One region of the Bacillus sp. 41-22 genome, then DNA from elsewhere that is predicted to be linked to it. Evidence: a T-box and tRNA genes for the amino acid it is inferred to sense, from the RefSeq annotation. Region 1 holds a T-box; the other holds one or more tRNA genes.
What was found. The T-box of region 1 lies ahead of alaS (alanine--tRNA ligase). A T-box ahead of a tRNA ligase gene usually reads a tRNA of that ligase, here a tRNA-Ala.
Positions count from the first base shown of each region.

Region 1 (3,499 bases):
AATGTACGATTCTTGGATGGATGGAGTTACAGAACAAACAGCGAATTTCCCATCATTTATTCATGAAAAGGTGAAACAAATTTTTGGTGGTGTAGAAACGAAGATTCAAGCGCTTTTAAATAAAGTCATGAGCACAGCTCGTGGTGTACTGGATTCATTGCTCATTATTTTCTTAATTCCGTTCATTGTATTTTACATATTAAAAGATTACGGTGAGTTTTATCATATTTTTTGGAAACTAGTTCCGAGTAAGTGGCGTAGTACGGGTCAAATGCTTGCGAAAGAAATTGATAAGTCACTCGGAAGTTATATTCGAGGACAGTTATTTGTTTGCTTAGTATTAGGAGGAGTATCTGTTCTTTCTTTTTGGTTTATCGGTATGAAATATCCGTTATTACTCGGTATTATTATTGGGGTAACGGATATAATCCCGTACTTTGGTCCTATTTTAGGGGCGATTCCGACGTTGATGATTGCAGCAACGGTATCAACGAGTTTACTCATTAAGGCGGGAATTACGATTGCTATTTTGCAATTTTTGGAAAGTAACATTTTATCGCCTTACATCGTTGGTAAGTCGCTTCGTATGCATCCTGTGATTATTATGTTTGCATTACTAGTAGGGGGAGAAGTTGCGGGGATTGTAGGATTACTAATATCGGTTCCTATTTTAGCGGTCATTCGGACAGTGGTCGTTCATGTGAGGCCTCTTTGGAAAAAAGAAGATGTGTAATATGATAGCCCTCTACTTATAAAAGTAGAGGGCTATCATTATTTAGAGAGTTGCTCGTGTATTTGTTGAACGAGAGAGCTTATATCATTTGTTTGAATATGTTTTATTTTTTTCCATTCATTATCGTACATAAATATAATTTGATTGCTGAAAAGACGCTTTTGCTCTTTTAGATTAGAAATGTTTGCAAAAGAGTACTCTTCAAATATTGGGTTCTTACTTACATCTGGTCCATAAAAGAAGAGCCGTTTGTTCGTTAAAATTAACAGTCCTGGTCTTGCGACGGAACGATATATAAATATATTTAATGAGCATGCTGCATAAAAAAGGATTTTTTCATCAGTTGTTAACATTTCTTTAGCTTGATTCAATAAGGTTGTCATTGTAATCGCTCCTTTATTGTTAATAATTTAATTATAACAAATAATGTAATATTTAGAAATTTGCATAAAGTATTTTTTGAGAGGAGATTCCTATTTAGTAATAAATGCATAATATATTTAAAGGCTGTTAAGAATGAATAGTAGAATAACTATGATTAATAAGCAATTGATACAATATAAATGATTATCTACATTGACAAACTTAAGAGAATTCTATTATATTTAGTCATATAATACATTAAATCAATGACGGAACAAGTACGTTACAGTCCATTTGTAGAGAGAAGCTTCCACTGGCTGAAAGGAGCTTTAAATGAAGGGTAACAGAAAGCTAATCCTGAGAGCAGCTAATCACTGCCGTCTTGCCACGTTACGGCACCATGAGGTGATGAATTGATTGTTATAATAATCAATTCATAATTAGGGTGGTATCGCGAGTTAACTCTCGTCCCTTTTATTAGGGGCGGGAGTTTTTTATATTTAAGGAGGAAAATACAATGAAACAACTAACAGGCGCACAAATTCGTCAAATGTTTTTAGACTTTTTCCAAGAAAAAGGACATGCAGTAGAACCAAGTGCATCACTAGTTCCTCATGAAGATCCATCTCTGTTATGGATTAATAGTGGTGTAGCGACATTAAAGAAATATTTTGATGGTCGTGTAATCCCACAAAATCCACGTATTACAAATGCACAAAAATCAATTCGTACAAACGATATTGAAAACGTTGGGAAAACGGCTCGTCACCATACATTCTTTGAAATGTTAGGGAACTTCTCAATCGGTGATTACTTCAAAGAAGAAGCAATTACTTGGGCTTGGGAATTTCTAACGAGCGACAAATGGATCGGATTCGATAAAGAATTACTATCTGTTACAATTCATCCGGAAGATGAAGAAGCATTCACAATTTGGAATGAGAAAATGGGTGTTCCAAAAGAACGCATCATCCGTTTAGAAGAAAACTTCTGGGATATCGGTGAAGGACCAAGTGGACCGAATACAGAAATTTTCTATGACCGCGGTGAATCTTACGGTAATGACTTTAGTGACCCAGAATTATATCCGGGCGGAGAAAACGAGCGTTACTTAGAAGTATGGAACCTTGTATTCTCTCAATTTAACCATAATCCAGACGGTTCATATACGCCACTTCCTAAGAAAAACATCGATACAGGAATGGGGCTAGAGCGTATGACATCTATCGTTCAAGATGTACCTACGAACTTTGATACAGACCTATTCATGCCGATGATTGGTGCAACAGAATCAATTTCTGGTGAGAAATATCGTAATGGCGATTTAGAAAAAGATATGGCGTTTAAAGTAATTGCTGACCATATCCGTACAGTAACATTCGCTGTTGGTGACGGTGCTCTTCCATCTAACGAAGGCCGTGGTTATGTATTACGTCGTTTATTACGCCGTGCTGTTCGTTATTCTAAGAAATTAAACATCAACCGTCCGTTCATGTTTGAATTAGTACCGGTTGTTGGAGAAGTAATGAAAGACTTCTATCCAGAAGTACTTGAAAAGAAAGATTTCATCGCAAAAGTTGTGAAGAATGAAGAAGAGCGTTTCCATGAAACACTTCATGATGGTGAATCAATTTTAGCTGAAGTAATTGCAAAAGCGAAAGAAGAAAAAACAACTGTTATTTCTGGCGTAGATGCGTTCCGCCTATACGACACGTACGGTTTCCCAATTGAATTAACAGAAGAATATGCAGAAGAAGCTGGTATGACAGTTGATCAAGCGGGCTTTGAAAATGAAATGGAGAAACAACGTGAGCGTGCACGTGCTGCTCGTCAAGACGTTGATTCTATGCAAGTTCAAGGCGGTGTACTTGGTGAAGTTAAAGTAGCGAGCGAATTCGTTGGTTACGGTACAGTTGCAACAGAAAGTAACGTTGTTGCCCTGGTGAAAAATGGTGAGTATACAGATAGCTTACAAGCAGGTGAAGAAGGACAATTAATGCTTGATGTAACGCCATTCTACGCTGAGAGCGGTGGGCAAATTGCAGACCGTGGTTACCTTCTTGCTGACGGCGTGAAAGTTGTTGTAAAAGACGTACAAAAAGCACCAAATGGTCAAAACTTACACAAAGTAGTTGTGGAAGAAGGTACATTAACGAAAGAAGCGGCTGTAAAAGCTCTTATCGATACGAAAAACCGTAGTAGCGTTGTGAAAAACCATACAGCAACTCACTTACTGCACCAAGCATTAAAAGATATACTTGGAACGCATGTTAACCAAGCTGGTTCTCTTGTAACATCTGAACGTTTACGTTTTGACTTCTCTCACTTCGGTCAAGTACAAGCTGATGAATTAGAAAAAATTGAGCGTATCGTAAACGAAAAAATTTGGGAAAGTATTGATGT
Region 1 is NZ_CP084035.1:4,226,202-4,229,700, reverse strand. It holds gene LCF45_RS21685 (AI-2E family transporter) at 1-733, shown strand, start outside; gene LCF45_RS21680 (PH domain-containing protein) at 772-1,116, opposite strand; T-box leader at 1,354-1,572, shown strand; gene alaS (alanine--tRNA ligase) at 1,614-3,499, shown strand, end outside.

Region 2 (3,499 bases), 1.1 Mb from region 1:
CTTCCCCATCACAGCTCAGCCTTCACGATAAGCGGATTTGCCTACTTATCAGCCTAACTGCTTGGACGTGCACAACCAATCGCACGCTTCTTCTATCCTTCTGCGTCCCTCCATTGCTCAAACGATAAAGAGGTGGTACAGGAATATCAACCTGTTGTCCATCGCCTACGCCTGTCGGCCTCGGCTTAGGTCCTGACTAACCCTGAGCGGACGAGCCTTCCTCAGGAAACCTTAGGCATTCGGTGGACGGGATTCTCACCCGTCTTTCGCTACTCATACCGGCATTCTCACTTCTAAGCGCTCCACCAGTCCTTCCGGTCTGACTTCACTGCACTTAGAACGCTCCCCTACCACTGATACCATTGGTATCAATTCGCAGCTTCGGTGGTGTATTTAGCCCCGGTACATTTTCGGCGCAGAGTCACTCGACTAGTGAGCTATTACGCACTCTTTAAATGGTGGCTGCTTCTGAGCCAACATCCTAGTTGTCTAAGCAACTCCACATCCTTTTCCACTTAATACACACTTTGGGACCTTAGCTGGCGATCTGGGCTGTTTCCCTCTTGACTACGGATCTTATCACTCGCAGTCTGACTCCTAAGGATAAGTCATTGGCATTCGGAGTTTGACTGAATTCGGTAATCCGATGAGGACCCCTAGTTCAATCAGTGCTCTACCTCCAAGACTCTTACACTTAAGGCTAGCCCTAAAGCTATTTCGGGGAGAACCAGCTATCTCCAGGTTCGATTGGAATTTCTCCGCTACCCACACCTCATCCCCGCACTTTTCAACGTGCGTGGGTTCGGGCCTCCATTCAGTGTTACCTGAACTTCACCCTGGACATGGGTAGATCACCTGGTTTCGGGTCTACGACCACGTACTAAACGCCCTATTCAGACTCGCTTTCGCTGCGGCTCCGCCTCTTCAGCTTAACCTCGCACGGGATCGTAACTCGCCGGTTCATTCTACAAAAGGCACGCCATCACCCATTAACGGGCTCTGACTATTTGTAGGCACACGGTTTCAGGATCTCTTTCACTCCCCTTCCGGGGTGCTTTTCACCTTTCCCTCACGGTACTGGTTCACTATCGATCACTAGGGAGTATTTAGCCTTGGGAGATGGTCCTCCCAGATTCCGACGGAATTTCACGTGTTCCGCCGTACTCAGGATACATTCAAGAGAGAACGAAGTTTCGACTACGGGGTTATTACCCTCTGTGACGGACCTTTCCAGGTCGCTTCGTCTACCTCGTTCCTTTGTAACTCCGTATAGAATGTCCTACAACCCCAAGAGGCAAGCCTCTTGGTTTGGGCTAGATTCCGTTTCGCTCGCCGCTACTCAGGAAATCGCATTTGCTTTCTCTTCCTCCAGGTACTTAGATGTTTCAGTTCCCTGGGTCTGTCCTCCATACCCTATGTATTCAGGTAAGGATACCATACCATTACGTATAGTGGGTTTCCCCATTCGGAAATCTTCGGATCAAAGCTTACTTACAGCTCCCCGAAGCATATCGGCGTTAGTCCCGTCCTTCATCGACTCCTAGTGTCAAGGCATCCACCGTGCGCCCTTTCTAACTTAACCAAACTAAAATTAAAAAATATGAGCTACACTGTTATCTAGTTTTCAAAGAACATACCATTTGCTATATAAAATAGCTTTTTGGTGGAGCCTAGCGGGATCGAACCGCTGACCTCCTGCGTGCAAGGCAGGCGCTCTCCCAGCTGAGCTAAGGCCCCGTAAAATGTATGGTGGGCCTAAATGGACTCGAACCATCGACCTCACGCTTATCAGGCGTGCGCTCTAACCAGCTGAGCTATAGGCCCATACAAATTGCGGAATTTATTTATATCATATTCCTATTTAAGAGTCAATACTTATATTGAACTCTCAAAACTAAACGAAAACGAAACACGGAAACTTATATTGATGAACTGCGTTCATCAATTCTCCATAGAAAGGAGGTGATCCAGCCGCACCTTCCGATACGGCTACCTTGTTACGACTTCACCCCAATCATCTGTCCCACCTTAGGCGGCTGGCTCCATAAAGGTTACCCCACCGACTTCGGGTGTTACAAACTCTCGTGGTGTGACGGGCGGTGTGTACAAGGCCCGGGAACGTATTCACCGCGGCATGCTGATCCGCGATTACTAGCGATTCCAGCTTCATGTAGGCGAGTTGCAGCCTACAATCCGAACTGAGAACGGTTTTATGAGATTAGCTCCACCTCGCGGTCTTGCAGCTCTTTGTACCGTCCATTGTAGCACGTGTGTAGCCCAGGTCATAAGGGGCATGATGATTTGACGTCATCCCCACCTTCCTCCGGTTTGTCACCGGCAGTCACCTTAGAGTGCCCAACTTAATGATGGCAACTAAGATCAAGGGTTGCGCTCGTTGCGGGACTTAACCCAACATCTCACGACACGAGCTGACGACAACCATGCACCACCTGTCACTCTGCTCCCGAAGGAGAAGCTCTATCTCTAGAGTTTTCAGAGGATGTCAAGACCTGGTAAGGTTCTTCGCGTTGCTTCGAATTAAACCACATGCTCCACCGCTTGTGCGGGCCCCCGTCAATTCCTTTGAGTTTCAGCCTTGCGGCCGTACTCCCCAGGCGGAGTGCTTAATGCGTTAACTTCAGCACTAAAGGGCGGAAACCCTCTAACACTTAGCACTCATCGTTTACGGCGTGGACTACCAGGGTATCTAATCCTGTTTGCTCCCCACGCTTTCGCGCCTCAGTGTCAGTTACAGACCAGAAAGTCGCCTTCGCCACTGGTGTTCCTCCATATCTCTACGCATTTCACCGCTACACATGGAATTCCACTTTCCTCTTCTGCACTCAAGTCTCCCAGTTTCCAATGACCCTCCACGGTTGAGCCGTGGGCTTTCACATCAGACTTAAGAAACCACCTGCGCGCGCTTTACGCCCAATAATTCCGGATAACGCTTGCCACCTACGTATTACCGCGGCTGCTGGCACGTAGTTAGCCGTGGCTTTCTGGTTAGGTACCGTCAAGGTGCCAGCTTATTCAACTAGCACTTGTTCTTCCCTAACAACAGAGTTTTACGACCCGAAAGCCTTCATCACTCACGCGGCGTTGCTCCGTCAGACTTTCGTCCATTGCGGAAGATTCCCTACTGCTGCCTCCCGTAGGAGTCTGGGCCGTGTCTCAGTCCCAGTGTGGCCGATCACCCTCTCAGGTCGGCTACGCATCGTCGCCTTGGTGAGCCGTTACCTCACCAACTAGCTAATGCGACGCGGGTCCATCCATAAGTGACAGCCGAAGCCGCCTTTCAATTTCGAACTATGCAGTTCAAAATATTATCCGGTATTAGCCCCGGTTTCCCGGAGTTATCCCAGTCTTATGGGTAGGTTACCCACGTGTTACTCACCCGTCCGCCGCTAACTTCATAAGAGCAAGCTCTTAATCCATTCGCTCGACTTGCATGTATTAGGCACGCCGCCAGCGTTCATCCTGAGCCAGGATCAAACTC
Region 2 is NZ_CP084035.1:28,763-32,261, reverse strand. It holds rRNA gene LCF45_RS00165 (23S ribosomal RNA) at 1-1,582, opposite strand, end outside; tRNA gene LCF45_RS00160 (tRNA-Ala) at 1,662-1,737, opposite strand; tRNA gene LCF45_RS00155 (tRNA-Ile) at 1,748-1,824, opposite strand; rRNA gene LCF45_RS00150 (16S ribosomal RNA) at 1,956-3,499, opposite strand, start outside.
Region 2: it has a tRNA-Ala gene. The T-box ahead of alaS (alanine--tRNA ligase) is inferred to sense a tRNA for this amino acid. The anticodon was not compared.